DNA from 3 places in the Stenotrophomonas thermophila genome. Region 1 is predicted to be linked to each of the others. Evidence: predicted binding sites of a transcription regulator. Region 1 holds the regulator's gene; each other region holds the start of a gene.

Region 1 (10,542 bases):
CGGCAGTGGCTTGATGACCACTTCCTCACGCCCGCGCACCTGGTCCACGACCAGCCCGAAGCGGGCTTCGCCGGCCTGCAGCACCACGATGGTCAGCAGGGTTGACGCGGCCGGCGTCACATCCAGCCACTGGCGCAGGTCGACCAGCGGCAGGGTGTGCGAGCGGCGATCAAGCACGGCGCGGCCATCGAACCAGCCCAGCGAGGTGCGCGGCGCGTGCAGCACTTCCATCACGCGTGCCAGCGGTAGCGCGTAGACGTCCTCGCCGGCCTGCACCAGCAGGGTCGGCAGGATCGCGAGGGTGAGCGGCACGCGGATCAGGAAGCGGCTGCCACGACCCAGTTCCGACTGGATCTGGATCTGGCCGCTCAGTTCGCGGATGCGCGACTGCACCACGTCCATGCCGACGCCACGGCCGGAGATGTCGGTGACCTGCTGCTTGGTCGAGAAGCCGGGCAGGAACACCAGGTGCAGGCATTCCTCGCTGCTCAGGCGGGCGGCGGCTTCCGGATCGATCAGGCCTTTCTCACGCGCCTTCGCGCGCAGCTTCTCCGGGTCGATGCCGGCGCCATCGTCCTGCACCTCGATGCTGACGTAGTCACCTTCCTGCTGCGCCGACAGGCGTACATGGCCCATCCGCGGCTTGCCCTGCGCCTCGCGCAGGTCGGGCATTTCCACACCGTGGTCGATGGCGTTGCGGACCAGGTGCACCAGCGGGTCGGCCAGGGCCTCGACCAGGTTGCGGTCGAGCTCGGTCTCGGCACCGATCAGCTCCAGGTCCACTTCCTTCTTCAGCGAGCGGGCAACGTCGCGGGCGACCTTGGGGAACCGCGAGAAGACCTTGCCCACCGGCTGCATGCGGGTGCGCATCACCGCCGATTGCAGGCGCGCGGTGGCGATATCCAGCGTCGACACGGCGCGGTCCAGCTCTTCATCGCGCAGGCGTGCACGCAGGGTCTTGAGCCGATTGCGCGACAGCACCAGTTCGCCGATCAGGTTGACGATCGCGTCCAGGCGTTTGGTATCAACGCGCACCGTGTGTTCGGCCTCGGCCAGCGGCTTGGCCGCCGGCTTGGCCACGGGTGCCGGTGCAGCGACCGGGCGCGGCGCGGGCGCCGGCGCCGGTGCCAGGACTGCAGCAGGCTTGGCACCCGGTGCGGCGCCACCGTGCAACTGGTCGAGCAGGGCTTCGAACTCGTCCTCGCTGATCAGGCCGTCGTCGGCTTTTTTTGCCGGCGCGATCGCAGTCGGAGCATTGCCACCGTGCAGCTGGTCGAGCAGCGCCTCGAATTCGTCGTCGGTGATCAGGTCGCTGCCCCCCGCGGCGGGTGCTGCTGCGGCGGCGGGCGCAGCCACGGCCCCCCCGTGCACGTCGAACTGGGCGATCAGGTCCGGCGGCGCATAGCCCGGCTCGGTGCCGGACGACACGGCGTCCAGCATCGACTGCAGGTAATCCAGTGATTGCTGGGCCGCGTCGAAGTGGTGGGCCTGCAGCACGGCCTGGCCGGCGCGCGCCGCGCCCAGCGCCTCCTCAGCGGCGTGGCACAGCTCGACCATGGCAGTGACGCCGAGGAAGCCGGCGCCGCCCTTGAGCGTGTGGTAGCCGCGGAACACCGCATTGAGCTGGTCGCTGTCCTGCGGTGCCTGCTCCAGCGACACCAGCTGTTCGCCGAGGCGGTCCAGGATCTCCTGCGCCTCGATGATGAAATCGGCAGTGATGTCGTCGGATACCGCGCTCATGCTTACAGCCCCAGATCCGACAACAGGTCGTCGGCGTCGTTCTGCGAGACCGCGTGGCGGTCCAGTCCCTTCAGTGCCGGCCCGGCCAGTGCCGGGTCGGTGCGATGCTGTTCCGGCGGCAGGCCGAGTGCGCCGAAGCCCTCGTGCACGCGGCGGACGATGCCGACCACGCGACGGATGATCTGCCCGGTCAGGTCCTGGTAGCTCTGGGTCAGGGCGATCTCGGTCAGGTTGTGGCGGATGCGCTCGAGCTGCGCGTCCTGGCCTGGCTGCAGGCCTTCGGCACGCAGCTGTTCGGTCAGGCTGCGGCATTCCTCGGCCAGGTCCAGGGTGAGGTGGGTGGCCTGTTCGGTCATCGCCACCACGTGGTCCAGGCGTGCGCAGGCGTCGTCCAGCTCACCGGCCTCGCTGGGCACAGTCGGCAGCTCACCCAGTGCCTGCCCCAGCTCGCGGGCCAGCCGCGAGAGGCCGCTCATCATCGGCTGCGTACGCAGCGCGACCAGTCCGTCGATGCGCTGCCGCCAGGCGGCCTCGTCACCGGACTCGAGTGCGTCCAGGGCTTCCTGCAGGCGCAGGGCGAGGGCGCTCTTGTCGACCGTGGTATCCATCAGGCGCTGGCCGCCAGGCGTTCGAAGATCTTGCCGAGCTTCTCTTCCAGCGTCTGCGCAGTGAACGGCTTGATGATGTAGCCGTTCACGCCGTTCTGGGCGGCTTCGATGATCTGTTCGCGCTTGGCTTCGGCGGTGACCATCAGCACTGGCAGGGTCTTCAGCTTGGCATCGGCACGGATCGCCTTCAGCAGCTCGATGCCGGTCATCACCGGCATGTTCCAGTCGGTGACCACGAAATCGAACGGCTGGCTCTGCAGCAGCGACAGCGCGGCATGCCCGTCCTCGGCTTCGGCGGTATTGGTGAAGCCCAGATCGCCCAGCAGGTTCTTGACGATCCGACGCATGGTCGAGAAGTCATCGACGATCAGGATGCGCATGTTCTTGTTCAAAGCAGAGTTCCTTTGTTGTTCATTCCGGGCGGCCGGGGGCAGCCGCCTCGGGCATGTTCATTCTTCCAGGCCGGCGTCCGCCGCCTCGAAAATCTTGAGCCGGCCACGCAGGCGCAGCACCGCCTGGCCGTGGATCTGGCAGACCCGCGACTCGCTCACGCCGAGCACCGCGCCGATCTCCTTCAGGTTCAGTTCCTGCTCGTAGTAGAGCGAGAGCACCAGCTGTTCGCGCTCGGGCAGGTGGCCGATGGCCTTGCCCAGCTCGCGGCCGAATTCACCACGCTCCAGCACCTGCTGCGGCGTCGGGCCGCCCTGGGCGACGGTGTCCAGCTCGCCCTGGTCCTCGATGCGCGACTCCAGGCTCAGCACCTGGCCACGTGCGGCGTCTTCCATCAACCGCAGGTATTCGGGCAGCGGCATCTCCATCGCGGCGGCCACTTCGGTGGCGCTGGCGGCACGGCCGGTGCTCTGTTCCAGGCGGCGGATGGTGGCGGCGGCATCGCGTGCACGGCGGTGCACCGAGCGCGGCACCCAGTCGCCACGGCGGATCTCGTCGATCATCGAACCGCGGATGCGGATCGAGGCATAGGTCTCGAACGAGGCGCCCTGGTCGGCGTCGTAGCTGCGCGACGCTTCGATCAGGCCCATCATGCCGGCCTGGATCAGGTCGTCCACTTCAACGCTGGCCGGCAACCGCGCGGCCAGGTGGTGGGCGATGCGCCGCACCAGGTCCGAATGCTGGGCGATGACCTCGTTGGCCGCCGAGCGCTGGACTTCCCTGTACTGGGCTGCGCCTTTCATGCGGCCACCCCGCGCTGCTTGAGGATGCGCTCGAGGAAGAACTCGACGCCGCCACGCGGTTCGGTCGGCGCCTGCCAGCGTGCGGTGCGACGCGCGATCTCGGTGATCGCCAGCGCGGCCGGGCTGGACGGATAGGCCTTCACCACCGGCTGCTGGCGCTGCACCGACAGGCGCAGCCAGTCATCCTGCGGCACGCAGCCCAGGTAGTTCAGCGAGACATCGGCGAGGAACTTCTCGCAGACGCGGGTCAGCTTTTCGTACAGCACGCGGCCCTCGTTGGGGTCGCGCACCATGTTGGCCACTACCTGGATGCGGTCCACGCCGCGTTCGCGAGAAAGCACCTTGATCAGTGCGTAGGCGTCGGTGATCGAGGCCGGTTCGTCACAGACCACCACCACGGTGTCCTGCGCGGCCTGGCAGAAGGTCAGCACGCCGTCGGTGATGCCGGCGGCGGTATCGACCACCATGATGTCCAGCTCGCGTTCCAGTTCGGAGAACACGTTGACCAGGCCGACATGCTCGGCCGGGGCCAGCTCGGCCATGTGCCGGCGGCCGGAAGCGGCCGGGACCACCAGCACGCCGTTCGGGCCTTCGACGATGACGTCGTCCAGCGAGCAGCGGCCGGCCACCAGGTCGGCCAGCGTAAAGGTGGGGTTCAAGCCCAGGATCACGTCGATGTTGGCCAGGCCCAGGTCGGCGTCCAGCAGCAGCGTGCGCTTGCCCATGCCCGCCAGCGCCACAGCCAGGTTGGCCGAGACGTTGGTCTTGCCCACGCCGCCCTTGCCGCCGGTTACCGCGATGGTGCGCACAGGGCCGAGCGGCTCGCTGCGGGTGGCCGACAGCGGGAAGGTCTTGGTCAGCTTGGCGTACTCACGCGACGGCATGGTTCAACTCCGGGTTGCAGGGCATATCGGCCGCGCGGCGCAAATCTTCAAGGCGAAGTACGAGATTGGCCGCACTGGCCCGGTGCAGGTCCTCCGGAACGTCCTGGCCATCGGTCACCCAGGTGATCGGGAGGGCGTGGTCCACGGCCACCGACAGGGCGTTGCCGAAGCGGCCGGTCTCGTCCAGCTTGCTCAGCACCAGGCCCTGCAGGTTGGCGGCGCCGAAGCGGCGGACCACCTCGTCCATGTCGCCGAAGCTGGTGTTGGCCGGCAGCACCAGTAGGGTGCGTACCTGCCGGGCGGCGCGCAGCCACTGCAGCTGCGCGGCCAGCGCGCGGTCGCGCGGGCCCAGGCCGGCGGTGTCGATCAGCACCAGCTTGTAGTCCTTCAGGCGTTCCAGCAGCTGGTCCAGGTCGGTGCCGCTGTTGGCCTCGTGCACCGCGATGCCGAGCTGGCGGCCGTAGCCGTACAGCTGCTCGCGGGCGCCGATGCGGGTGGTATCGGTGGTCACCAGGGCCACGTCGCGCGGCGCATGCTTCTCGGCGAAGCGCGAGGCCAGCTTGGCGATGGTGGTGGTCTTGCCGGCGCCGGTCGGGCCGACCAGGGCGATCACGCCGCCTTCTTCCAGCGGGTCGACCGGGGCGATCGGCAGCTTGCGCGAGATCAGCCCCAGCATCAGGCCGCGGCCACGATGGGCTTCGGTCTCCAGCGGGATCTGCATGGCCACGTCGCGGGCCAGCCCGGCGTCGAAACCGTACTCGTCCATCAGGTCCAGCGCGGTGGCGCGCACCGGGCTGCCACGCAGGCGCTCGTCGGTGAAGCGGTTCATCTCGCGCTCGATCACCTGGCGCATGCCGGCCACTTCCTGGCGCAGCTGGCGGATCTCGGCGTCGTCCTGGGCAACCACGGTCAGCGTCGGTGCCGGGGCCAGCATGGGGGCCGGGCTGGCTTCGCCGGCGGCTTCGGCCGCTGCCGGTTCGCTGGCGGCGATCCCGAGCTGCGCTTCGGTCACGGCAGCGGTCGGCAGCGGCGGCGGCTGCACGGCCGGGGCCACGCTTTCGTGATGCATGTCGCGCGGCGGGTCGATCTGGAAGCGGGCGCGGTTGGCCGGCACGGTGGCGGCCGGTGCAACGATGGCCTCGGCGAACGGGGCGAAGCTCTGTTCGGGCAGCGCCGGTTCGTTGACGGCGGCGCGCGCCAGGGTGGCGGCGAAGCCAGTGCTGCCACGGGTCGGCACGATCTCGTCGGCGCTGTCCAGGGTACGGCCGGTGGCCCCAACGGCCGCACGGGCGAGGGCGGCCACGGCCGAGGTGGTGGCGGCGACCGGTTCCGGCGCGGGGGTGCTGCTGCGGCGGCGGGTGACCGCGGCGATCACCGCGTCAGCAGCGGTGCGCGGCTTGGGTGCCGGCGGCGGTGCGACATCACGGCGCGAGGCTTCCAGTGCACGCTGCACGGCGCTCTCGTCATAGTTGGCCGCGGCGACGATCTCGACGCCTTCCTCGATCCGGCGGTTGGACAGGATCACGGCGTCAGGACCATGTTCCTTGCGCACCAGGTTCATGGCCGAGCGCATGTCGGCGGCGACGAATCGTTTGATTTTCATGCTGTGGTCACGAGGCGAAGACGGCGGAGTGGCGGCTGGGGAACTCGGGTGGTCGGTGGTCTGCACGGTGCGGGTTCCCCTTGGTATCTGTCTGTTGCGTTGGTTCGAAGGTGGTGTCTGTTTTCTGGCGCGTCGGCGGGCGGCGTCAGCTGATCGTTCCGACCAGCTTCAGGCGCTTGTCCTCCGGCACCTCGCTGTAGGCCAGGACCGACAGCGACGGAACGCTGTGGCGGACCAGGCGTGCCAGCGCGGCGCGCACCGGGCCAGGTACCAGCACGACCGCGGGCTCGTTGCGGGCTTCCTGCTTGCTGACACATTCGGCCAGGCTCTGGTGCAGTCGCTCAGCGAGTCCGGGTTCCAGCGCGGCGCCGTTGCCCTGCGTGGACTCCTGCAAGACACGTTCCAATTGCGGGTTGAGGGTGAACACCGGCAGCTCCGCCGACATTCCGGCGATCTCCTGCACGATGAAGCGGCCCAGGGCGGTGCGCACGGCGGCGGTCAGCACGGCCGGGTCCTGGCTGCTGGGCGCATGTTCGACCAGTGCCTCGGCGATCTTGCGCAGCTGGCGGATCGGAATGCGCTCGACCAGCAGGTTCTGCAGCACGCGCACCACCGCCGACAGCGGCAGCGCCTTCGGCGTCAGATCTTCGACGAGCTTGGGCGCGCTCTTGGCCAGGTTGGCCAGCAGGTGTTGCACTTCCTCATGGCCGAGCAACTCAGGTGCGTGCTCGCGGATCAGGTGCGAAAGGTGGGTGGCGACCACGGTGGCCGGGTCGACCACCGTGTAGCCCAGCGTTTCGGCCTGGGCACGCTGGTGCGGTTGGATCCAGGTGGCATCGAGGCCGAACGCGGGGTCCTTGCCGGCGATGCCTTCCAGCGTGCCAAGCGCGCTGCCCGGGTCCAGCGCGAGCTCGCGGTCGGGGTGGATCTCGGCGGTGGCCACCGGCACGCCGTGCACCAGCACGCGGTAGCCGTTGGCGGGCAGTTCCAGGTTGTCGCGGATGTGTACCGATGGAATCAGGAAGCCGACATCCTGGGTCAGCTTGCGGCGCACGCCCTTGATGCGCGCCATCAGTTCGCCGCCCTGGTTGCTGTCCACCAGCGGAATCAGCCGGTAGCCGACCTCCAGGCCCAGCGGATCGACCGGGCGCAGTTCGTCCCAGCTCAGTTCGGCGGTGGGCGCCGGCGCGGCCGGGCGGCCGAGGGCGCTGAGCGCCGCCGGGTCCTTGCCCGTTGCGGCGGCATCGGCGGCGGGGGCCTGGGTCTTGCGGTACAGCTTCCAGGCAATGAAGCCGAGGATCGACGCCAGCGTCAGGAAAGCGACGTTGGGCATGCCCGGCACCAGGCCCACCAGGCCGATGATGCCGGCGGTGATCGCCAGCGCCCGGTACTGGCCGAACACCTGGCCGGTCATGGCCTGGGCCATGTCCTGCGAGCGCGAGGCGCGGGTGACCAGCATCGCCACCGCACTGGAGACCAGCAGCGCCGGCAGCTGGGCCACCAGGCCGTCACCGATCGACAACAGGGTGTAGGTGGCAGCGGCTTCACCGAAGGGCATGCCATGCTGCAGCACACCCACGGCCAGGCCGCCGAGCATGTTGATGAACAGGATCAGGATGCCGGCGATGGCGTCGCCGCGGATGAACTTGCTGGCACCGTCCATCGCACCGTAGAAGTCGGCTTCCTCGCGGACTTCTTCGCGGCGCAGCTTGGCTTCTTCACGCGTCAGCAAACCGGCGTTGAGGTCGGCGTCGATCGCCATCTGCTTGCCGGGCATCGCGTCGAGGATGAAGCGCGCGGTCACTTCCGAGACCCGGCCGGCGCCCTTGGTGATGACCACGAAATTGATGATGGTCAGGATCGCGAACACCACGATGCCGACCGCGTAGTTGCCGCCGATCACGAATTCGCCGAAGGCGGCGATGACCTTGCCCGCGGCATCGTGGCCGTTCTGGCCGTTCAGCAGGATCACGCGGGTGGAGGCCACGTTCAGCGCCAGCCGCAGCATGGTGGTGATCAGCAGCACGATCGGGAAGATGGTGAAGTCCAGCGGGCGCTTCACGTAGACCACCGCCAGCAGCACCATCAGCGAGATGGCAATGTTGAAGGTGAACAGCGCATCGAGCACCGGCGCGGCCAGCGGCACCACGACCATGGCCAGCAGGGCCAGCACGATCAGCGGCGCGCCAAGACCCTGGCGGATCATTTCCAGGGCGCGGCGGGTGTTGAAGCCGGTGGAGGGCTGGGCGCTCACGGGCGGCCTCCCTTGCCGAATTCATCCACCTGGATGTGCGGGGCGTCCGGCATCGGGCCAGTGCGCCACGCGCGCAGCTGGTAGACGTAGGACAGGACCTGGGCGACGGCCGAATACAGTCTCACGGGGATTTCCTTTCCGAGTTGGCCCTCCCGATACAAGGCGCGTGCCAAAGGTGGGGCAGAGACGATCGCGACCTTGTTGCCGTCGGCCACTTCACGGATGCGCAGGGCGGTCTCGTCCACGCCCAGGGCGACCACGGTGGGGGCGTTCATGGCGCCGCCCTCGTACTTCAGGGCCACCGCGTAGTGGGTGGGGTTGACCACCACCACGTCCGCCGTCGGTACCGCTTCCATCATCCGGCGGTTGGCCATCTGCTGCTGCAGCTGGCGGATGCGGCCCTTGACCTCGGGGCTGCCCTCGCTTTCCTTCATTTCCCGGCGCAGCTCTTCCCGGGTCATCTTCAGCTTGCGCATCCAGTTCCAGCGCTGGTACGGCGCGTCGATGGCGGCCAGCACCAGCATCGCGCCGGCGGTGGCCAGCAGCAGGCGCAGGGTGAAGCCGAGGCCGTCGGTGATGGCCGTCTCCAGCGGGCGGTGGATCAGGCCGCGCAGGGTGTCAAAGCCGGTCCAGACCACCAGCCCGGCGGCGACGCCGACGAAGGCCACGCGCAGCAGCGATTTGGTGAACTCGGCAATGGCCTCCGGGCCGTACAGGCGCTTGAGCCCGCTCATCGGGTTCATGCGGTTGATGTCGGGCATCAACGCCTTCTGCGACCAGCGCAGGCCGCCCATCACCAGCGGGGCGACGAAGCTGGCCAGCAGGCAGACCAGCACCAGCGGTGCGATCACCAGCATGAACTGCAGCAGCAGGTCGCCGAAGTGGCCGAACAGTTCCTTCGGGTTCTGCCGCAGGCTCTGTTCCGGGCTCAGCGCCTGCTTCATCCAGGCGCTGGCACCGCGTCCGATCGAGCCACTCATGGCCATCACCGCCAGCACGCCGGCGCCGAACACGGCGGCCGTGCCCAGTTCGCGCGAGCGCGGCAGGTTGCCCTGTTCGCGGGCGTCGCGCAGGCGTTTTTCGGTGGGTTGTTCGGTCTTTTCGCCGGCGGATTCGTTCTCGGACATCACGGGCACTGCGGCAGGGGTTGCCGGGGTGCGTGCAAGAACTGTTCCGTGATGGGGTGTTGCCTATCCACGCGCGGCGCGGATCTATTTGTAGAGCCGAGCCCATGCTCGGCCATGTTTGGATCGGGCGCGAAGAGCAGCCGAGCGCAGGCTCGGCTCTACAGGGGAGCGTTGTCGCTGGACGGTGGGCTCTGCGCCAGCTCCACCCGCGGCCGGGGCAGGTCGTGCAGCTGCATGAAGCGCGCCGCGTCGACCGGGCGGCCGAGCAGGTAGCCCTGCAGGTAATCGCATCCCAGCCGCTCCAGGTAGGCGCGCTGGGCGGCCGTCTCCACGCCCTCGGCGACGATGTCCATGTCCAGCGCATGGCCCAGCGCCACGATCGCCGAGACGATCACCACGTCCTCTGCACTGTGTTCCAGGTCGCGCACGAACGCATGGTCGATCTTGATCTCGGTGGCCGGCAGCCGCTTCAGGTACAGCAGGCTGGAATAGCCAGTGCCGAAGTCATCGATGGATATGCCTACGCCCAGCGCCGACAGCGCCTGCAGCAGGCGCAGGCTGGTGTCGGTATCGCGCATCACCGTGCTTTCGGTGATTTCCAGCACCAGGTGGCGCGGAGCGATGTTGTGGCGTTCGATCACCGCGCGCACATCCTGCAGCAGGTGCGGCGAACTGAACTGCACCGGCGACAGGTTCACCGACATCGTCCAGCCTTCGTGACCGGCATCGTGCCAGCGCCGCAGTTGCAGGCAGGCCTGGTCCAGCGCCCAGCGCCCGATCTCGTTGATCGCGCCGCTGCGCTCGGCCAGGCGGATGAACCGATCGGGCGGAATCAGGCCATGCTCCGGATGGTGCCAGCGGATCAGCGCTTCGGCACCGGCCACCTTCTGCGTGGCCACGCGGATCTTGGGCTGGTAGTGCAGGAACAGCTGCTCGCTGCCAATGGCCCGGCGCAGGTCGGCCAGCAGCCGGAACTGTTGTTCGGCGCTGTCATTCATCCAGTCGGCGAACAGCACGAAGGCGTTGCGTCCGGATTCCTTGGCCTGGTACATCGCCGCATCGGCAAACGCCATCAGCTGCCGTTCGCTGGCAGCGTGGTCGGGGCAGATCGCCACGCCGATGCTGGCGGTTAC
Region 2 (10,542 bases), on a different contig from region 1:
GATCGGGCCGAGCAGGAAGGCCGGCCAGTGCCAGGTTCCACTGGCGGTGGCAATGCCCTGATCCAGTCGCCAGCGCTGGCGATAGATCGGGAAGTTGCCGCCGACCACGCTACCGTACAAGGCCATCTCGCCCTCCAGCCCCGCGGCGGCAGCCGTATCCGGTGCAGCGGCGGGGGCTCGATACGGATCGGACGGATCGCCGACACTTGGCGCAACGACCTCAACCGGTGGGGCTGTGTCGATATCCGGAGCCGGCGCCATCTCGATGGGCGTTGAATCCTGTTCCAGCTCCGCCAAGGGGCGCCACGAGGGCATGCCTTCGCGCCACAGCAGCGTGCGTGCCGTCACCGTGCCGTCCTGCTGCAGGCGACGCAGGGCGGCCAGGTCCACCGGTCCTTCGCTCTGCCTGCTGTTGGCGTACCACCACTGTGCGTCCTGCATGAAAACATCCTTGCTGCGTTGATTCGTTACCGGGTTACCGGTGTCCACGGTGCCGCGGACAATGTCTGTGACAGCACATGGCTGCCACCCGGCGGCAGGGTCACCACGTCGGGTCCGGCGTTGGCCGCTTCCAGGCAGACGTAGTCGCGCCAGCCCTCACCCACATCTGCCATCTTCGCTGCAGCCTCGGCACCGGGATTCCACGCCACCAGCGAGCGGCTTCCTTCCGTACGGATGTCGATGCGGCGTTTCAGCACCGGATCACGCAGGACATAGTGACCCTTGGCCTGCGTGTAGATGCGGTCGCTGCGCCCGGGATCACGGGGATCGCGCAACGTCCAGGCGCCCTGCTGCCGACGCGGCGTCGCATAGTTCTCGAACTTGTCCAGATAGTCCAGTCCGTCCACGCCGTCCACATCCACCGCGCTGGCATCACCCACGCGGAAATAGTTGTGCAGCGCCTGGGTGATGCTGGCAGGGGAACTGCCGACGTTCTCGGTGATCAGTCGCTGGGTCAACTGGCGGCCTACGCGCACAGTCATCCTCAATCGCAGGTCCAGGCTCTGCAGCACCGGGGGTGCCAGCGTGAGCTCGATGCTGCCGTCGTCCAGGCGACGGGCCTGTTGCAGTTCCCACGGCACGGTACGGACGAAACCGTGGGCGGGCACGTCGTTGTCCTGGCCTTGGCGGCCGAAGTACGGCCAGCAGACGGGGCTGCCTCCGCGGATCGGCGTGGGCAGTTCGGCGCGCCGGGGGGACAGCCACATCAGATCCGGCTGGCCCTTGGGCACGAAGGAAAGCAGCTGGCCGCCAAACACACTGATGGCCGCGCTGGCGTCGCCGGTTTCAACCAGCCAGGCATCGAGCCCCTGGTACTGCCCGCTGCGTACACCCTGGATCTGCTGCACGTGGGATCGACTCCGTATGGCCGGCGATTGCACGGCACTGTAGTTGCTGGGAAGCATGAAACGCGTGGGCACCGGTGCAGTGCGCGGCGCGTTCTGCAGAGTGCGAAGGATACGCTGTCCCGCGCGCCCATCTGCGTTGGCCCAGCCCAGGCGCTGCTGCTCGACCTGGATGGCGCGACGCGTGGCCGTACCGATCATGCCGTCGGCGCTTCCGATGTCGTGGCCGCGGGCCAGCAGCAGGGTCTGCAGCTGGCGGCGCTCATCGCGGCCGATACCGGGATCATCGGTCGGCCAGGCCGTGGCCAGGCCCGTGCCGCCACGCAGCTGGTCGGCCAGCGTGGCGATCGCCAGCGCGTAGCTTTCGGCAGCGTTGTAGCTGTAGATCGCGTCGTAGTTGCGGAACACCAGCAACGCCGGGCCCTTGCCGCCCGCCGGCAGCAGCAGGGCCGCGCGCGCGTCGGCAGGCAGGTTGGCCGGGGCCAACGCGCTGCCATCCAATGCGGTCACACCTTGCGCACGCCAGTCGGCCAGCGCCCGACGCTGGGTGCGCCCGGCCTGGCTGGCGTCGAAACCGGGCGGGATACGCACTTCCATGCCCCACGGCTCTCCGCTGCGCCAGCCGGCGCGCTTGAGGTAATTGGCGGTGGAGGCCAGCGCATCGGGAATGCTGCCGACCAGATCGCGGCGGCCATCGCCATCACCGTCCACGGCGATGCGTGCATAGGTGCTGGGCATGAACTGCGTATGCCCGAAGGCGCCGGCCCAGGAACCGGTGAGCCCCTGTGCCTGCAGGTCGCCGCGGTCGATCAACTTGAGCAGGGCCAGCAGCTCACCGCGGAAGAAGGGCTGGCGGCGGCCGGCACAGGACAGCGTGGCCAGCGACTGCAGCAGCGGGCGCTTGCCGAACACACGGCCGTAGTCGCTCTCCACGCCCCAGACCGCGACGATGGTGGCCGGATCGACGCCGTACTGGGCCGACACCCGATCAAGCAGGGCCCGATGCTGCTGCAGCAGGACGCGCCCATCGTCCACGCGCTGGCGATCGACCAGCGCGGCCAGGTAGTCCCAGATCGGCGTGGTGAATTCCGGCTGCGCGTCGAGCAGGCCGAGCAAGCTGGGATCGGGGGTGAGCCCGGCGATAATCCCATTGAAGCGGTCGGCACTGATGCCCTGGCTGGCGGCTGTCGATTGCAGGACGGCCAGGCAGCGGCTGAAAGCGGCATCGCTGCTGGCCGCAGGCGCTGCTGTCGAAGCGGGTGCCGCGGCGAGCACGGCCGCCAGGCCGAGCGTGGTCAGAATGGGCATGGCGTCCTCCGTGTTGCCGTTGCAGGGCCATCTTAGGCGCAGCGTAGGCGAACCTGAAGCAGCGCGGGCTGGCGGCGGCTAAAGGACGCGAAGCAGGCGCAGGCCATAGGCCGGGCTTTCAGCATCCCAGCGCCGCACGACCTGCAGGCCCGCTGGCAGCAGCAACGCTTCGAAGCTGTCGTCGGTGTACTTGTGGCTGTATTCGACGCGGATCGGCTCGTCGGCCTGGAAGTGGAAGGTGCGGCCATCCAGACGGACGTCCTGTGCGCGCTGGCTGACCAGATCGGTTTCGATGCGCAGCCGCGCGATGCTGTAGCGGGCGCGGTGGCGGAAGCCGTCCAGATCGAAGTCGCTGCCGATCTCGCGGTTCAGGCGCGCCAGCAGGTTGAGGGTGAATGCAGCAGTGATGCCCTGCACATCGTTGTAGGCGGCTTCGATCAATGCCGGGTCCTTGTGCAGATCGATGCCGACCAGGGCCAGGCCATCGCGGCCCATGGTCTGGCGCATCGCGCGCAGCAGTGCGATGGCATCCTCTTCGACGAAGTTGCCCAACGTGGAGCCCGGGAAGAACAACAGGCGCCGCGCAGGCTCGCGTTCCGGTGCCGGGACGGCGACCGCGCGGGTGAAGTCGGCACAGACCGGCAGCATCTCGACGTCCGGCAGCGCCGGGGCCAGATGGTCGATGCTGGACAGCAGCGCGGCGCGCGAGATCTCGATGGGGGTGTAGGCCACGGGGTCCTGCAGCGCCGCCAGCAGCAGCGCGGTCTTGCGGCCACTGCCGCTGCCCAGCTCCACCACATGAACATGAGGACCGACGCTGCGGGCGATGTCCGGCAGCACCCGCGCCAGCAGCGCCAGCTCGGTACGCGTGGGGTAGTACTCGCAGGTCTGCGTGATCTGCTCGAACAGGCGTGAGCCGCGTGCATCGTAGAAATACTTGGATGGCAGCTGGCGCGGTGCGCGCGACAACCCGGCCACCACGTCGGTGAGGATCTGCTGGCGGCCGGGGGTGAGGTCGGTCAACGCCTGCAGCGCGTCGTGCACGGTGCTCATGTGAGGTCCCTGGCCAGGCGCAGTCCGGAGAACTGCCAGCGCGCCGGCGGCATGAAGAAATTGCGATAGCTGGCGCGCACATGGCCCCGTGGCGTGACGCAGCTGCCGCCGCGCAGCACCCATTGGCCGCACATGAACTTGCCGTTGTACTCACCGAGGTTGCCCGCGAAAGGGCGGTAGCCGGGATAGGCGCCATACGCGCTGTGAGTCCACTCCCAGACATCACCGAACAGCTGGCGCAGGCCGCTGCCCTGCCCCGCCTGCGGGTGCAGGTGATCGTCATCGGCAAAGTGGCCCCGCACCGCCTGAGACGCGGCCGCGGCCTCCCACTCGAACTCGCTGGGCAGGCGTGCCCCGGCCCAGCGGGCACAGGCATCGGCCTCGAAGTAGCTGAGATGGCAGACCGGCGCGTGCGGATCCAGTTCGCGCCAACCGCCCAGGGTGTATTCGCGCTGCAGGGTGTCATCCCAGTACAGCGGGTGCTGCCAGTCCTCGGCTTCACGCAATGCCCAGCCTTCACTGAGCCACCAGCGCGGTTCGCGGTAGCCGCCGGCATCGATGAAAGCACGGTACTCGGCATTGCTGACGGGACGTTCGGCCAGAGCATGTGCCGGCAGCAGCACGCGGTGCGGCGGCGATTCGTTGTCGTAGGCAAACGCAGCGTGCTGCGGCCAGGCTGCAGCGCCGACGGTAACGATGCGCTCGGGTGATTCGATCCAGCCCTGTGCACTGGCAGCGCCAGGGGGGGTGGGCAGGTCCTCGCGGTAGGCCGGCTGCAGCGGATTGCACCAGAACGCGTGCTTGATGTCGGTCAACAACAACTCCTGATGCTGTTGTTCGTGCTGCAGGCCCAGCTGCAGGTTGTGCAGCGCGTGTGGGTCCAGGTCACCTGCCGATAGCCGCGACTGCACCTGTGCATCGACCTGCTGGCGATAGTCATGCACCTGCTGCAGCGAGGGCCGTGAGAGGAGGCCGCGCTGCGGCCGGGCATGGGCGGGGCCGATACTCTTGTAGTAGCTGTTGAATAGGTAGTCCCATGCAGGGTCATGTGCAGGCGCAGCCGGGAAGCCGGCCAGCACGAAGCGTTCGAAGAACCAGGTGGTGTGGGCCAGGTGCCACTTGCTGGGGCTGGCATCGGCCATGCTCTGCAGCATGGCGTCCTCGGCGCTGAGCGGGCCGGCCAGTTGCATGCTGCGCGCACGCACGCGTGCGAACTGGTGGGCGAGATCGTGCTGCGGGGCAGCGACGGCGGCGGGTACGCTGTCCATGCCGACAGCATCGGTGCCGGCGGGTGAGTGCGATGTCATGGTCCGGCGTCACTTCGTTCACATGGATGGGCCTGCCGCATTCAAGAAGCCGCCCCGAACGCCGCTAACGGCAATGCTGCGGCCGCGTCGTCACCGCGCTGGAATTCCTGATTGCCCCTGCATCCGCTCCGCCAGCCTGCGCACTACCTGTTCGTGCTGCCCGCCGTGCTGGTTGCCGTGGTGCTGTGGGCGGCGTTGGGCAACGAAGACGTCGCCAGTCCGGCCCAACGCGTTCTGCCCTGGCTGCTGGCCTGCCTCGGTGCCGGCCTGGCCCTTCTCTACCACCAGGTGCGTGCGCTCTGCCTGCTGTTGGTGGTGGCAGTCATGTTCGCGCTGCTACACCAGGATGTCGGCGGCTATCTGCGCAGCGGCCATGTCAGCGCGCTGACACCGCTGCGCTTCCATGCCATCTCGGCGTGGCTGCCATTGCTGTTCGCCGGCCTGTCGTTGTGGCCGGAGCGTGGGCGGCGCAGGCACGACCTGCTGTTGCGCTCCGTCGCCAGCAGTACGGCATTGCTGATCTTCCTGCTGCTGGCCGCGCAGCAGCCGCGCGGCATGCATGATCTGCTGTCGAACCGTCATTGGGCGTGGATCCCGGCCGACTGGAACGCGCTGGCGCAGCTGCCGGCGCTGCTGTTCCTGCTGGCCACGGCGGCGCTGGGTTGGCAGGCATGGCGGCATCCGCGGCCGCTGCACACGGCTATGCTGCTGGCGCTGCTGTGCCTGTGGTGGATGCTGCCGAGGGTCTTCCTGCAGCCGGTGCTGCTGCCTGCGCTGGCCAGTGCGGCCCTGCTGCTGATGCTGGGCGCGATGCTGCAGGAGTCGTTCCACATGGCGTTCCGCGACGAACTGACCGGCTTGCCGGGGCGCCGCGCCTTCAATGAGACCCTGCAACGGGCGCGCGGCACCTACAGCATCGCGATGGTGGACGTGGACCACTTCAAATCGTTCAACGACACCCACGGCCACGACACCGGCGACGACGTGCTGCGCCTGGTGGCCTCGCGGCTGGCGCGGGTCGGTGATGGTGGACGTGCGTTCCGCTACGGCGGCGAGGAGTTCGCGGTGGTGTTCCTGGGCCAGCCGGCCGACGCCTGCATGGATGCCGTGGAAGCCTTGCGGCAGAGCATCGAGGACACCCGCATGCAGCTGCGCGACCGCAGCACCCGCAGCCGCGACGATGACGCCGGGCGTCAGCAACGCGGGCGCGGCGGCAACGGCCCGGTGGTGCAGGTGACGGTGAGCATCGGCCTGGCCGACAGCCTTGTGGACCCGCGCCCGGCAGCGGTGGTCAAGGCCGCCGACCGGGCGCTGTACGCCGCCAAGGACGGCGGCCGCAACCAGATCCGGGCGAACGCCGGACAGCGGGCTGAGGCTCAGACTGCGTCGAGGTAGTACCAGCGACCGTCGATGCGCAGGAAGCGGCTGTGTTCGGTCATCTTCACCGCGCTGCCGCCACCTACCCGGTAGCGGGCGGTGAACCTCACCTCGGCGCTGTCAGCGCCGGTGACGGTGTGCTCATGGACGGTCAGGCCCAGCCAGTGCGTACGCTGCCCGGGCGCGTCATCCAGCGACAACTCGACCGGACGCGTGTCCGGATGCCAGCTCTGGCGCAGGTAGCCTGCCAGGCCCCGCACGTACGCGCTGTAGCGCGAACGCATGAGGCGTTCGGCGTCGGGAACGGTGTCGCCGGCATGGAAACGGCCACAGCAGGCGGCGTACTCCGCGGGAATCCCGCAGGGACAGGGATCGGCAGGTTTTCGGCTCATGCGCGCATTGTCGCGCGGGGCGCCGCCAGCATCCATCGGCGAAGGGCGTATGCTGTCGCGCCCCCACCTTGATTGATCGCCGTGCTGGAACTGGTTCCCCCCGAGTTGTGGTGGCTGGTGGTGATCGCCTTCATCGCCGGTCTTGTGGATGCCGCCGTCGGTGGCGGTGGCCTGGTGCAGCTGCCGGGACTGTTCACGGTGCTGCCGCAGCAGACACCGGCGATGCTGTTCGGCACCAACAAGTTCAGTTCGATGTTCGGCACCGGTGCGGCTGCCTGGCGTTACGCGCGCAACGTGCGTTTCCCGTGGAAGCCGGTACTGTTCGCGGCTGGTACCGCCTTCATCTTCTCCTTCGCCGGGGCCACTGCGGTAAGCCTGCTGCCCAAGGACGCGGTGCGCCCGCTGGTGCTGGTCCTGCTGATCGCGATGCTGGCCTACACGCTGTGGAAGAAGGACTTCGGCGCGTTGCACCGGCCACAGGAGATCGGCCGCCGCGAACTGGTGATCGCACTGGCGATCGGTGCGGCGATCGGCTTCTACGATGGATTCTTCGGGCCGGGTACCGGCAGCTTCCTGATCTTCCTGTTCGTACGCTTCTTCGGGCTGGATTTCCTGCGCGCGTCAGCGGCATCGAAGGTCGTGAACCTGGCGACCAACGTGGCAGCGATCTCGTTCTTCGTACCAACCGGCAACATCCTGTGGCTGTTCGCGCTGCCGATGGCCGCAGCCAACATCATCGGTTCGGTGGTGGGCACGCGCCTGGCGCTGAAGGGCGGCACGCCGTTCATCCGCAAGCTGTTCGTGGGGCTGGTGGTGGTGCTGATCGCGCGGATGGCGTGGGACACGTTCCGCGGTTCGTGAAAGCGGTTGCCGGCCAGCGGCCGGCACTGCCGGGTCGTGGACCCCGCCCATGGGTGGTGCCGGCCGCTGGCCGGCATTCCCCATTCGATCGGCCGGGTCAGGCCTCGGCTTCTTCCGGTTCGTTGGCCTGCTGGCGACTGCGCTCGGGCAGCTTCAGGCGCTTGCCTTCTTCGTCGTACTCGATCAGCAACACCCCGGAGTCGTGGCGGCCGCTGATTTCGACGAAGCAGGCGCCGCCGATGAACGGTTCAAGCGTCATCACCGACTTCAGCGGGGTGGCGACCACCATCTGGAAGCCGAAGTTGTCGAAGATGTTCATCGCCAGCGCGGTGAACTCGTTGTCGGCCTTGTCGAAGGCCTCGTCGAGCACGACCGCCGCGTAGCTGGGCAGCTGGCTGTCGGCGCCGCCGAGCTGGTAGCGCAGCGCTGCCGCCAGGCAGGTGGTGGCGAGCTTCTGGCGCTGGCCACCGGACTTGCCGGCACCACTGCGGTAGATCTCCACCTGCTGGCGCGTTTCCGCATCCAGCTCGACGCCGATGAACTCCACGTGCATGCGCACGTCCAGCACCAGCTCGCGCCAGCGCTTGTCCTCGCCTTCCTGCGAGCCCAGTCGGTTGACCAGCTGGCGCAGCACGGTGAACTGCGATTCGGCCAGCTCCCGCTGCTCGGTCTGCTGCTGCGACAGCACCTCGCGCAGCTGCAGGTGGAACTCGGCAACTTCCGGCAGGCGGCGGTCGCTCAGTTCGATGGTCAGCAGCGTGCCACGGTTGAACGGCACCTGCTCCAGGCTGGCATTCACTTCATCCAGGCGCTGTCCGATCGACTTCCGGGCTTCGGCGCTGTGGCGCTGCAGGGCCAGCAGGTTGTTCTTGCTCTGGTTCTGCAGCAGATCGAAGAAGCGCTCTTCGTGCTGCGGCAGGCCATCGCGTTCCAGGCGTTCGAGGCGGGCGAGGAAGTCCTCGGCCGAGGCCACCGAGACGGTGAAGTCACCCGACTCCTCCGGCCACTGCTGGATGAAGCGGCGGAAGCAGCCGATCAGCTGGTTCTCGATGCGGTTGAGGTCCTGCTGCGAGGACGACAGCTGCTCGTTCAGCGCGTTGCTGACCTGGCGCATGTGCGCTTCGAGCGTTTCCAGGCTGAGCGGACCCTGCTCCTGCAGGCGCTCGGCAAGCCCGGCCTCCTGCTCCTGGGCCAGGGTCGGCAACACCAGTGCACGGCTCTGCTGGCGGGCGCGATCGAGACGGTCGCGCTCCTTGACCAGCTGGCCGCGTTCGACGCGAACGTCCTCATAGGTGCGGCGTGCCTGTTCGATATCCGCACGCACGGCGTCGATCTGCTTGGCCAGCCTGGCGAGGTCGGCGTTGCCTTCGCGCAGGTCGCGCAGGGTGGCTTCGATATCGCTCAGGCGCTGCTGCGGAGCGGCGATGTCGATCTCGTTCCAGCTGATGCTGACCAGCTCGTGGCAGGCCAGGCGGCGTTCGTTGTCGCGGTCACGTTGCCCGCGCAGGCGCGCGATGTCGGTCTCGCAGCTGGCGATGCGCTTGGCCAGTTCCTGGGCTTCGCGCTCGAAGGCACCGACCTTGTCGTGGTTGTTGAAGCCGAGGATCCAGCGGCGGCGGTCGCCCACTGCACTGCGGTCGTCCTTCTCGAAACGGTCACCTGGATGCTTGACCTGGCCTTCGCGGGTGATGCCGCGGTCGACGTTGCGCAGTTGCTTGGCATCCACGCATTCGTAGTCGAAGCGCTTGCCCAGCTCCCGGCGCAGCCAGCTTTCGAACACATGCTCGCGCAGTTCAAGCTTGTGCAGCAGCGATTTCGCCGAGGGTTCGCGCGCGAACGCATCATCGTTGCGGCGCACGCGGTAGTAGGTGAAGCGCATGCCCAGGTGAGTGCGGTTCACCCACTCGGCAACATCGTTGTAGTGCTTGTCGTCGACCAGCAGCGACAGCGCGAAACCGCCCAGCACGCGCTCGATGGCACCCTGCCAGCCCTGCTCTTCCGCGCGGACCTGGATCAGTTCACCTACGAACGGCAACGCTGCCTCGGCGATGCCGGTCTCTTCGGCCAGGCGCGCACGCAGCTTCTGCATCGGCGCCGGGATGTTGGACGGTGTGCGCTGCATCGCTTCGAGTTCGGCACGGACTTCGCCGAAACGGCGCTCGTCATCGCGCTTGCCACCGAGGCGATCACTGATCGCATCGTCCAGTGCCGAGGAGGCACGCTGGCGATCCTGCAGCTCGTTCTGCGCGCGCTCGACCAGTTCGGCGAAACCGTGCGCGTCGTCCGGCAGTTCGGCCCCCAGCTGCTGTGCCGCCTGGCGTGCCTGCTCGCGCTTGGCCTGGCGCCGGTCGCGCTCAGCTTCGGCACGACCCTGCTCGCGTTCCAGTTCCTCGATGCGCTCACCGCCCTGCTGGCGGCGCTGCAGCTCCAGTTCGGCCAGGCGCTCGGTGTGATTGTCCAGTGCGGCACGGCGCTGGGCTTCTTCGCCAAGCAGGCCGCGGTCACGCACGTCCATCTCGCGCAGGCGCGCTTCGATCAGCGCCTGGCGGCGGCTCTCGCGGAAGCTGTCGACGCCAAGTTTCAAGGCTTCGTCGTCACCGCGCCGGCGGTGCATTTCCTTCAGGTCGTTGTAGTAGGCGCGCGCCGGCAGCAGGGTTTCCACCTGGCGGCGGGCGGTGACCACCGCCTGGTGTGCGCCATCAAGCTCGGCGAAATCGCTGACCAGGCGCTCGGCGGCGTCGAAGGTCTTCGGCGTGTCGAGCATGAAGTCGCGCAGGAAGACGTTGAGGTCTCCCAGGTTCTTCGCCGACTGCGTCTTGTGCAGCAGGCGCAGCGCCATCTCGTTGTCGATGCCGAGCAGGTCGCGGAAGCGCTCGGCGTAGCCGGAGAAGGTGTCGA
Region 3 (10,542 bases), on a different contig from region 1:
AGGCTCATCTGCGGAATCCTTGATTGTGGTTGGGCGTGCAGAAGGTACGACGCGGACCGTTAAAACGGCGACGCCGCCCCACACGGAGGCGGCGTGCCGTACACGGGGCAGGGGGATCAGAGCTCGATGTCTTCGGCGCCCGGGGTGGCAGTGGGGAAGTCCGCTTCCGGCTGCGCCGGCTTGAACGGATCCGACGGCTGGCTGGCCAGCGCCTTCAGGGCCGCAGCGACGCCGGCACCGTAGGCCGGGTCGGCCTTGCTGCAGTTGTCGATGTGGCGCTGCTTGATGAAGTCCGGCGCATCGCCCAGGGCGCGGGCGGTGTTGGCGAACAGGCGGTCCTTCTGTGCCTGGTTGTAGCTGCGGAACAGGGCGCCGGGCTGGCTGAAGTAGTCGGCGTCGTCCTCACGGAAGTTCCAGAAGTCGGCGTCGCCGCGGATCTTCATCGGCGGTTCGCGGTACTGCGGCTGTTCCTGCCACTGGCCGTAGCTGTTCGGTTCGTAATGCGGCAGGCCGCCGTAGTTGCCATCCACGCGCATCGCACCGTCGCGGTGGTTGCTGTGCACCGGGCAGCGTGCGGCGTTGACCGGAATCTGGTGATGGTTCACGCCCAGGCGATAACGCTGCGCATCGGAATAGGCGAACAGGCGTGCCTGCAGCATCTTGTCCGGCGACGGGCCGATGCCCGGCACCAGGTTGCTCGGCGCGAACGCCGACTGCTCCACGTCCTGGTACCAGTTGACCGGGTTGCGGTTCAGTTCGAACTGGCCCACTTCGATCAGCGGGTAATCGCTCTTCGGCCACACCTTGGTCAGGTCGAACGGATGGATGCGGTAGGTTTCCGCTTCCAGCTCCGGCATGACCTGGATGAACAGCTTCCACTTCGGGAAGTCGCCCTTCTCGATCGCGGCGAACAGGTCGCGGCCGTGGCTTTCGCGGTCATGGCCGACCAGGATCTGCGCCTGTGCGTCGGTCAGCGATTCGATGCCCTGCTGGCTGACGAAGTGGAACTTGACCCAGAAGCGTTCGCTGTCGGCGTTGGTGAAGCTGTAGGTATGCGAGCCGAAACCGTGCATGTGGCGGAAGCTGCGCGGGATGCCGCGGTCGCTCATCACCACGGTCACCTGCAGCAGGGCCTCGGGCAGCAGAGTCCAGAAATCCCAGTTGTTGCGCGCGCTGCGCAGGTTGGTATGCGGGTCGCGCTTCACGGCCTTGTTGAGGTCGGCGAACTTGCGCGGGTCGCGCAGGAAGAACACCGGCGTGTTGTTGCCGACCAGGTCCCAGTTGCCTTCTTCGGTGTAGAACTTCAGTGCGAAGCCGCGGATGTCACGCTCGGCGTCGGCGGCACCACGCTCGCCGGCCACCGTGGTGAAGCGCGCGAACATCTCGGTCTGCTTGCCCACCTTCTCGAACAGCTTGGCGCGCGTGTACCGGGTGATGTCGTGGGTGACGGTGAAGGTACCGAACGCGCCCGAGCCCTTGGCGTGCATGCGGCGCTCGGGAATGATCTCGCGGTTGAGGTTGGCCAGCTTTTCCAGCAGCCACACGTCTTCCATCAGCAGCGGGCCGCGCGGGCCAGCGGTCCTGCTGTTCTGGTTGTCCACCACCGGTGCGCCGAAGGCCGTGGTCATCGGCGTGACCGGATCGTCGCCGTGCTTCTGCTTCGGCGTGGTGCTCAGTTCACGCTGCTGCTGGGCGCCTTCTGCCGGCGACGGAGCGGTGTGATACGGGCACTTGGGACTGGTGTTATCGGACTGGCTCATGGCTGGCTCCTGCGGGTGAAGACGGCGGTGGAACATCTTCACTCGACTTTAGCTAGGGCCAGATGAAATGAATAATCGAATGATCCGTTCAGGCTGATAGTTTCTGTCAATTGAAACGTGGAATAGGATTTGCAGAGCCTTTCGGACGGCCGCCCGCGCTGTGGCGGGAGCCGGGGCCGGGCGCGGCAGTCCTAGAGCAGCGCCTTTAGGCGGTACAACGCTTCCAGCGCCTGCTTCGGGGTCAGCTCATCGGGGTCGATGGCCGCCAGCGCTTCCTGTGCCTTGTTCGATGGCGCGGCGAACAGCCCGAACTGCTGCGGGGCATCCAGCGCCTGCGGCGCCAGCTCGGCGGCATGGCTCTCCCCGCCGCGCTGCTCCAGTTCGGCCAGGCGACGCCGTGCCTGGGCCACGGTGGCGCGCGGCAGGCCGGCCAGTGCCGCCACCTGCAGGCCGAAACTGCGGTTGGCCGGGCCATCCTTGACCGCGTGCATGAACACCAGCGCCTCGCCGTGCTCGACCGCATCCAGGTGCACGTTGGCGATGCCGCTGCGGCCGCCTTCGTACTGTTCGTCGGCCAGCGCGGTCAGTTCGAAGTAGTGGGTGGCGAACAGCGTGTAGCAGCGGTTCTGGTAGGCCAGGTGACGGGCCACCGCGTCGGCCAGCGCCAAGCCATCGTAGGTGGAGGTGCCGCGGCCGATCTCGTCCATCAGCACCAGCGAATGGGTGGTGGCGTGGTGCAGGATGTAGCTGGTCTCGGCCATCTCGACCATGAAGGTCGACTGCCCGCGGGCCAGGTCATCACCCGCGCCGATGCGGGTCAGGATGCGGTCGATGGGACCGATCACCGCACGGCTGGCCGGCACGAAGCTGCCGATGTGGGCCAGCAGCACGATCAGCGCGTTCTGCCGCATGTAGGTCGATTTACCGCCCATGTTCGGGCCGGTGATGACCAGCATGCGACGGTCGGGATGCAGGTCCAGGTCGTTCGGTTCGAACGGCTGCTCGCGCACCGCTTCGACCACCGGGTGGCGGCCACGCTCGATCTTCAGGCACGGTGCCGTTTCCAGTTGCGGCCGCGACCAGTCCAGTGCCTGCGCGCGCTCGGCGAAGGCGGCCAGCACGTCCAGTTCGCTCAGCGCAGCGGCACACTGCTTCAACGGTTCCAGCTGTTCGCCGAGGGTATCCAGCAGCTGCTCGTACAGGTACTTCTCGCGAGACAGCGAACGGTCGCGCGCGGACAGCACCTTGTCTTCGAACGCCTTCAGCTCTTCGGTGATGTAGCGCTCGGCATTGGTCAGTGTCTGGCGGCGGGTGTAGTGCACCGGCGCGCGGTCGGACTGGCCCTTGCTGATCTCGATGTAGTAGCCGTGCACGCGGTTGTAGCCCACCTTCAGGGTGGGAATGCCGCTGCTTTCGCGTTCGCGCTGTTCCAGGTCCACCAGGAACTGGTCGGCGTGGGTGGACAGGCGGCGCAGCTCGTCCAGTTCCTCATCGAAGCCGTCAGCCAGCACGCCGCCGTCGCTCAGTTTCAGCGGCGGCATTTCGGCGATGGCACTGGCCAGCAGCTGCGCGCACGCATCGTGTTCACCAAGTGCGGCATGCAGGGCCTGCAGGCGCGGTGAGTCCAGCGGTGCCAGCACCTCGCGCACGGCCGGCAGCAGCCCCAGGCCGTCGCGCAGCGTGGAGAAGTCGCGCGGGCGCGCCGAGCGCAGCGCAACGCGGGTGAGGATGCGTTCCAGGTCGCCCAGGCGGCGGAACTGCTCGCGGATGTCGGCGTCCGCGCCGCGATCGATCAGGGTTTCCACCGCATGGTGGCGCTGCACCAGCACCTCGCGCAGGCGCAGCGGACGATGCAGCCAGCGGCGCAGCAGGCGCCCGCCCATCGGCGTGACCGTACTGTCGAGCACGCCCAGCAGGGTGTTGCGGGTATCCCCGTCCACGCGCGTATCCAGCTCCAGGTGGCGGCGGGTGGCGGCGTTCATCGCGATCGCCTCGCCGGCGGTTTCCATCGCGATCGAGGTCAGGTGCGGCAGGCGCTGCTTCTGGGTCTCCTCGACATAGCCGAGCAGAGCGCCCGCGGCTGCGGTCGCGCGCGGCTTGTCATCGATGCCGAAGCCGCTCAGGTCATGCAGCTTGAAAAACGCCAGCAGCTGGCGGCGGCCGCTGTCGGCGTCGAACAGCCACGGTGCGCGGCGGCGCACCCCGGTGCGCTGGCGCAGGAACTCCGGCCAGTTCTCCTCGTCCGGCACCAGCAGCTCGGCCGGTTCCAGGCGGGCCAGTTCGGCTTCCAGAGCGTCGTCGGTTTCCACTTCATTGACCAGGAAGCGCCCGCCGGCCAGGTCGGCCCAGGCCAGGCCGTAGCCCTGCTTGCTGCGCGAGAGCGCCATCAGCAGGGTATCGCGGCGCTCATCCAGCAGCGCCTCGTCGGTGACCGTGCCGGGCGTGACGATACGCACCACCTTGCGTTCCACCAGGCCCTTGGCCAGCGCGGGATCGCCGATCTGCTCGCAGATCGCCACCGACTCGCCCAGCGCCACCAGCCGTGCCAGGTAGCCTTCGTACGCGTGCACCGGCACGCCGGCCATCGGGATCGGTGCGCCACCGGAACTGCCACGCTGGGTCAGGGTGATGTCGAGCAGGCGCGCGGCCTTGCGCGCGTCGTCGTAGAACAGCTCGTAGAAATCGCCCATGCGGAAGAACAGCAGCAGGTCCGGATATTCGGACTTGGCTGCGAAGAACTGCTTCATCAACGGGGTATGTTCGGCGGACTTGTCTTTGGACATGGGACTCGTGAATCAGGGCGTCCGGCCGCGCCGGAGGGCGGCGGCAGCGGAGCCGGTACAGGGCCGTCCATGGTAACTGCTGGGGCGCAGGGCTGCCGCCACTGGTGGCAGGCCGGTGCGGCACGAAAAAGGGTTCAGGCCGGGACCAGGGTGATCTGCCGATGGCTGTCGAAGATCTGCATGACGATCTCGAAGTAGGTCGCGCCCTCGCCCTGTCGCACCGCCTGCAGCCGGCGGGCGATCGCCCGCGCGTTGAAGCTGCCTGGTGCGTCCAGCTTGGCCTGCAGCCACTGGCAGGTCGCCTCCACGCCCAGCGCCGCACGGCTGTGGGCGATATCGCGCCAGATCAGCGTGGCCTGCGCGTGGCCAGCCAGTGCGCCATAGCCGCCATGCAGCAGGTCGTCCAGTGCGTCCAGGCTCGGCCCGAGCTGCCATGCCTCGCCGGCCATGAACACGCGGTTGATCTCCGTGTAAAGGCTGGCGATGTCATCAATGGCGGCGCCTTCAATCTGCAGGACGAGAGTCATGCGCGGACTGTAGCGTAGTCCGCGCTGTTGTTGATGGCCCAGCACGAGAGAGCTTTGCGCGGTCGCTCCGGGCCGAATGCCATATGGCATCGCGGTGCGCCTTTGCCACAGGTCACGACGGACGTCGAAGGATGCGTAGAGGGCCAGCGACGATGCGAATCATTGCACCGGCTACGTGGTGGCTTGCTCTGCAGTGGGCGGACGCCACGCCGCCATGCATCATCTGCATCGGTCATGGATGCCAGGGAATACTCCGGAGAAACACCGATACTGAGCGCGAGTTCATGGGGCTCTCCCGAGAAGGTATCGAACGTTCTTTCCCAGGCCAGAGGCGGAAGGAAGCGTGGCACATGCCTCTGATGGCTTCTTCGCAGCCCAAGTTAATGCTGGCCACCCGTTCTCCATGCGCCGTCACCAGCTCGCAAAATGAATAACCCGCATTCAGGTCGAATATTGGGTGGTCCGATGCACGTTTGCAATGCGCGGCTGCAGGAATCTGCCGGTGCGCGGTTTTCACAACAGCCCGCACATTTCAGGATATCTGGATCGATACAATAATATCGGCCCATAAAGTTTCCCCTGCCTGCGCCGCCATCGACCGTACGGCCATTGATCAAGGGAATTGAGATGCTCGCCTTACGCAACCTCCGAGTTGGATCCCGGCTGGGCGCCGGGTTTGGTTTGCTGCTGCTGTTCATCGTCGCCATCGTCGGCCTGGCGTTGTACGGAAATCACCTGAAGTCCACCCAGTTCGAGAAAGTGGTGGACGTCAACATGGTGAAAATGCGGTTGTTGAACGAGATGCTGGATACCAATAATGCGGTGCTGATGCAGCGCCGGCTGATGGTGATCAAGCGCGGTGAGGATTTCGACAGGGATTATCGGAAGGCGCAGGAGCTGTCGCAGGCTTACGACGCCATATGGGCCAAGTACATCAAGATTCCGCGTGATGCCACCGGCGATACGCTGGTCGCGCGGATCGACGCGGCACGCAGGGCCACCGACGCGTCCACCCGGCAACTGCATGAGCGCATGAAGGACGGCGATTTCGACGGTGCAGCCAAGGAGCTGCTTGCCGAGCAGGGCCTGGCGACGGCCTGGAACGAGGCGATCTCCACCCTGCTGCGGCACCAGGAGGTGCTGACGGCGCGCAGCCGCGAGGACTACCGCGCGACCGAGGCGTGGACCGGCACCTTGTCGATCGTGTTCGGCGTGCTGAGCCTGATACTCGGCTCGCTGGCCGCATGGGCCATCACCCGCAGCCTGACCCGGCCGCTGGAGGGAGCCGTGAAGCTCGCCAATGGCATCGCCAACGGGCGGCTGGACAGCAGCATCGACGCCTCCGGCAACGATGAGGTGACGCAGCTGCTCAGGTCGATGCAGCGCATGCAGGCGCAATTGCAGTCTGTGATGGCGGCACAGGGGGAACTGGCTCGCCAGCACGATGCGGGCAGCCTCAGCTATCGCATGGATGAGAGCGCCTTCCCCGGTGACTACGGGCGCATGGTGCACGAGACCAATGCGCTGGTCGGCTCGCATGTGCAGGTGCAGAACCGGTTGATCGAAGTAATGAAGCACTACGCCCGGGGCGATCTGTCGGTAGACATGGATCCTCTGCCGGGCGAGAAGGCCGCGATCACCCAGGCGATGGACGAGACCAAGGCCAGCCTGTCAGCGATCAACGGTGAGATCCGCAGGCTGGCGACGGCAGCAGCGGCGGGGGACTTCAGCCTGCGCGGTGACGAGCAGCGCTTCGCTCACGATTTCCACGACATGGTGGCCGGGCTCAACCGGCTGATGCAGACCACCGACGAGAACCTGGTGCAGGTATCGAGCCTGTTGCAGTCCATCTCGCGCGGTGACCTGACCGTGCGCATGCAGGGGGACTTCCACGGGGTGTTCGCCCGGATGCGCGATGACTGCAACGCCACCGTCGATCAGCTCACGCAGATCGTCGGCCGCATCCAGGCCAGCGCGTCCAGCATCAACTTGGCGGCAGGCGAGATCGCCGCGGGCAACACCGACCTGTCGCGGCGCACCGAGCAGCAGGCGGCGAACCTGGAAGAGACTGCGGCGTCGATGGAGGAACTGACCTCCACCGTGAAGCAGAATGCCGAGCACGCACGCCAGGCCAATCAACTCGCGATCGGCGCGCACGGTGTCGCTTCGCAGGGCGGCGAGGTGGTCGGCCAGGTAGTCACCACGATGTCGGCGATCGAGGCCTCGTCGAAGAAGATCGCCGAGATCATCTCGGTCATCGATGGCATTGCGTTCCAGACCAACATCCTGGCGTTGAACGCGGCGGTGGAAGCCGCGCGAGCCGGTGAACAGGGCAGGGGCTTTGCGGTGGTGGCCAGCGAGGTGCGCACACTGGCACAGCGCTCGGCGGGTGCGGCCAAGGAAATCAAGGGCCTGATCGAGGATTCGGTTGGCAAGGTCGCCGATGGCTCGGCGCTGGTCCGCCAGGCTGGCACCACCATGGGCGAGGTGGTGGCCTCGGTGCAGCGGGTGACCGACATCATGGCCGAGATATCTGCCGCATCGCAGGAGCAGAGCTCGGGCATTGAACAGGTCAACCAGGCGGTGGTGCAGATGGACGAGACCACGCAGCAGAACGCGGCGCTGGTGGAAGAGGCCAGCGCCGCGGCTCGTTCCATGGAGGAGCAGGCCAATCTGCTGGCCGAAGCGGTTTCGGTGTTCCGCATCAGTGCAACCACGGCCGCAGCCGTGCGCCCGGTCCTGGCCGCGGTCGCGGCGAAAGTGACTCCGGTACGCCGGCCGGGGGTACTGGTACCACGCATCGAGCCGACGCTGGCTGCGAACGCGGGCGGCTGGGAAGAGTTCTAGCAACAGCGCATGCCGGCAGGGAGACGGCGCCCATCACGATCGTTGACCGTGATGGGCGCGGATTTTTTCCCTGAACGCGCGATGGCCGGCGAGGCTGGGGACACGCCCATTTCACTTCCGGTTGCCAACCGCTGGGGGACACTGGCCCCAAAACCGGAACTCAGGAGATGGCCATGAAGACCTCGACCCGATTGCTTGTGCTGGGTACCCTGCTGGCGGCCTCGTCGGTGGCCGGCGCGCAGACTTACGGCCCGCGTGATGAGGGGCGCAGGTTCAACGACGGTAGCCGCGTGGTCTGCAAGAACGTGGAAGTGCAGCGCAACTCGCGCGATCCGAACCGCATTGCCGGTACGGCAACCGGCGCGGTAATCGGCGGCCTGCTGGGCAACCAGGTGGGCGGCGGCAACGGCAAGAAGCTCGCTACCGTGGCGGGCGCCGTGGCCGGTGGTGCGGCTGGTCGCCAGATCCAGGGCAACAGCCAGCAGAAGAACGGCGACCGCGTCGTCGAGCGCCGCTGCGAACGCGTCTATCGTTGATCTGTCGCTGCCACACCTGTTCGGCCCTTCCACATCGCAGTATTCGAACGCCGGCCCCGCGCCGGCGTTCGTCGTTCCGGACCCGTATCGCTGAATCTGGCGTCATGCCTATACTGCGCCGACTCAACGGATGAACGTCCAGTGAACGAATCGGCTCCAGCTCCCCAACCAGCACCGCTCGCCGGGCATGACCCGATAGCGGAAGCGACCGCCCATCCCCAACGGGTGCGTGATCGCACCGATGAACTCGAGCTGTTCATTTCGGGCCTGCTGGCGTTCGCGCTGCTGGCCGTGCCGGGCTATCTGTTCGACGCCTGGGCGCGCAGCAGCCTGCACACCGAAGGCATGTACTTCCAGATGCTCTGGTTCGGTTTCAGCATCAGTGTCGGCATGTGCTATGTGCTGGCAGTCGCCTTGATCATCCACCTCACGGTGCGCGGCTACTGGATCGGGCTGATCGGCCTCCGGTCGCATTTCCCCGATGGCATTGACTGGGCGCGCCTGCCAAGAATGGGGGCGGTCACGCGCGCTTTCCTGCAGGCCCGGGACGGAGGCCTCGATGGCAGCATCGAACGGGCCGACCGGCTGGCGACGATGCTGTTCTCGACCACCCTGCTTGCCGTACAGACATTGGCGGGCACGCTGGTGTTGGCCGTCCTGACGCTCGGTGTGTCGATGGTGATCGGCGCGCTGTCAGGTGGCGCCGATCATGTCGCCATGCTCGCCCTGTGCAGCGTGCTGGCCGCACTGTTGACGCTGGCTGTTACCCCCGGGATCCTGGAAAAGATCGTGGCGCGGCGGCAGGCGCGCGGGCAGCCCCATGAGCGACCGCAGCGACTCCTGCAGGGCATGCTGGCGGCCCTGCAACGGGTTCCGCTGTTGCGCCTGATGCAGACCATGCAGCTGACCATGCAGAGCAACCTGCGCTCGCGCTCGTTCATGGCGGCCTACCTGTTCGCGGTGCTGGTAGCGATGCTGCTGGCCGCCGTGCAGGTGATGGCGTCGTTGAAGTTCTCGCTGTTCAACCGGTACCAGATCGTCACGGAAGCGGCGGTTGAGCACGGCATGCTGAGTGCGCATTACGAATCGATGCGCTCGGCGCATGACCAGCTGCTGCCGTACCCGATGATCCCGTCGGACACGATCAGCGGTGGGCAGCTTCGCGTGTTCATTCCGCATCGCCCGCAACGTGACAATCCGCTGGCGCGCCAGCATTGCACCGCACTTCCGGACGCGCACAATGAAGCCTCCGGGCAACAGGCCGCCAACGCCGCAGTGGAGTGCCTTTCCCGGCTCTGGCAGGTCAAGCTGGACGGCACCCCGGTCGACCTGCATGACTTCGTGCCCATGGAGCGGCGCGACCTGGATATGCGCGGCCTGGTAGGGTACCTGCCTACCCGCGGCCTCGCGCCCGGACGCCATGACCTGGAACTGGCGTGGAATGCCACAGGCGGCGAGCGCGGGGGCGGACGGCGTCGCGCGTTCCGCATCCCGTTCTGGTACGCCCCGGATCCCTGAGCGTCGGCTCGAAGCGGCCATGCCGCGGCCCTTGAACAGGTTGCCTGCGACTTAATCCCCTCCGTCCCCTTTTCGGGCCAGGAGGCGCCAGGCGGCAAGGCTGCCGTAAAGCAGCAGCAGAAGGGTGAGGGTGATCAGTTCGTGGCTGACGTCGGTCAGGCGGGCGTCCATCTGGTTCAGGCGCACCATCAGGTTGATGCCCGAGGTGGTGGGCAGCAGCTGTGCCAGCCAGACCAGCGGTTGCGGCGTCATCACCGCCGGCCACGACAGGTTGGCCAGGAAAAAAAGCGGGATCGAGGTGGCGACGATGTACTGGAAGGCGCGCTCGCGGGTGCGGAAGAAGCTTCCGACCAACAGGCCGAAGGCCACGGTGACGGCGATGAACAAGGTGCCGCCCAGCAGCTGGCCTATCGGGTTGCCGCCGCGCGGGTAGTCCTGCGCCCAGGCAGTGAAACCGGCGTACCAGAACAGGCCGAACAGTCCGATCAGGCCGAAGCCCAACGCCATGCCGGCCAGCGTCGGCAGGTCGAAGCGCAGGCGCCGGCCCAGTGCGAGGCGGCGGCCGCCGAGC

What was found. The regulator FliA, encoded in region 1, starts transcription of late flagellar genes. The targets are predictions, from matches to a motif close to TAAAGTTTNNCNNNCNNNGGCCGATAA.
Region 2: BN1263_RS17875 (GGDEF domain-containing protein) is a predicted target of FliA. The motif match lies at 5,056-5,082, and genes of this name have one in related genera.
Region 3: BN1263_RS18635 (methyl-accepting chemotaxis protein) is a predicted target of FliA. The motif match lies at 5,639-5,665, and genes of this name have one in related genera.

The regions. Positions count from the first base shown of each region.
Region 1 is NZ_CVIW01000008.1:8,737-19,278, forward strand. Features, by position in the region: gene BN1263_RS05180 (chemotaxis protein CheA) at 1-1,740, opposite strand, end outside; gene BN1263_RS05185 (protein phosphatase CheZ) at 1,743-2,348, opposite strand; gene cheY (chemotaxis response regulator CheY) at 2,348-2,740, opposite strand; gene BN1263_RS05195 (RNA polymerase sigma factor FliA) at 2,798-3,541, opposite strand; gene BN1263_RS05200 (MinD/ParA family ATP-binding protein) at 3,538-4,425, opposite strand; gene flhF (flagellar biosynthesis GTPase FlhF) at 4,412-6,028, opposite strand; gene flhA (flagellar biosynthesis protein FlhA) at 6,174-8,234, opposite strand; gene flhB (flagellar biosynthesis protein FlhB) at 8,279-9,409, opposite strand; gene BN1263_RS05220 (putative bifunctional diguanylate cyclase/phosphodiesterase) at 9,568-10,542, opposite strand, start outside.
Region 2 is NZ_CVIW01000062.1:2,001-12,542, forward strand. Features, by position in the region: gene BN1263_RS17855 (DUF2628 domain-containing protein) at 1-441, opposite strand, end outside; gene BN1263_RS17860 (lytic murein transglycosylase) at 468-2,654, opposite strand; gene egtD (L-histidine N(alpha)-methyltransferase) at 2,733-3,707, opposite strand; gene egtB (ergothioneine biosynthesis protein EgtB) at 3,704-4,975, opposite strand; gene BN1263_RS17875 (GGDEF domain-containing protein) at 5,126-6,409, shown strand; gene BN1263_RS17880 (YchJ family protein) at 6,391-6,783, opposite strand; gene BN1263_RS17885 (sulfite exporter TauE/SafE family protein) at 6,865-7,644, shown strand; gene BN1263_RS17890 (ATP-binding protein) at 7,742-10,542, opposite strand, start outside.
Region 3 is NZ_CVIW01000063.1:9,164-19,705, forward strand. Features, by position in the region: gene BN1263_RS18615 (DUF937 domain-containing protein) at 1-8, opposite strand, end outside; gene BN1263_RS18620 (catalase) at 117-1,760, opposite strand; gene mutS (DNA mismatch repair protein MutS) at 1,952-4,543, opposite strand; gene BN1263_RS18630 (barstar family protein) at 4,678-5,070, opposite strand; gene BN1263_RS18635 (methyl-accepting chemotaxis protein) at 5,698-7,917, shown strand; gene BN1263_RS18640 (glycine zipper 2TM domain-containing protein) at 8,085-8,453, shown strand; gene BN1263_RS18645 (hypothetical protein) at 8,679-9,971, shown strand; gene BN1263_RS18650 (ABC transporter permease) at 10,023-10,542, opposite strand, start outside.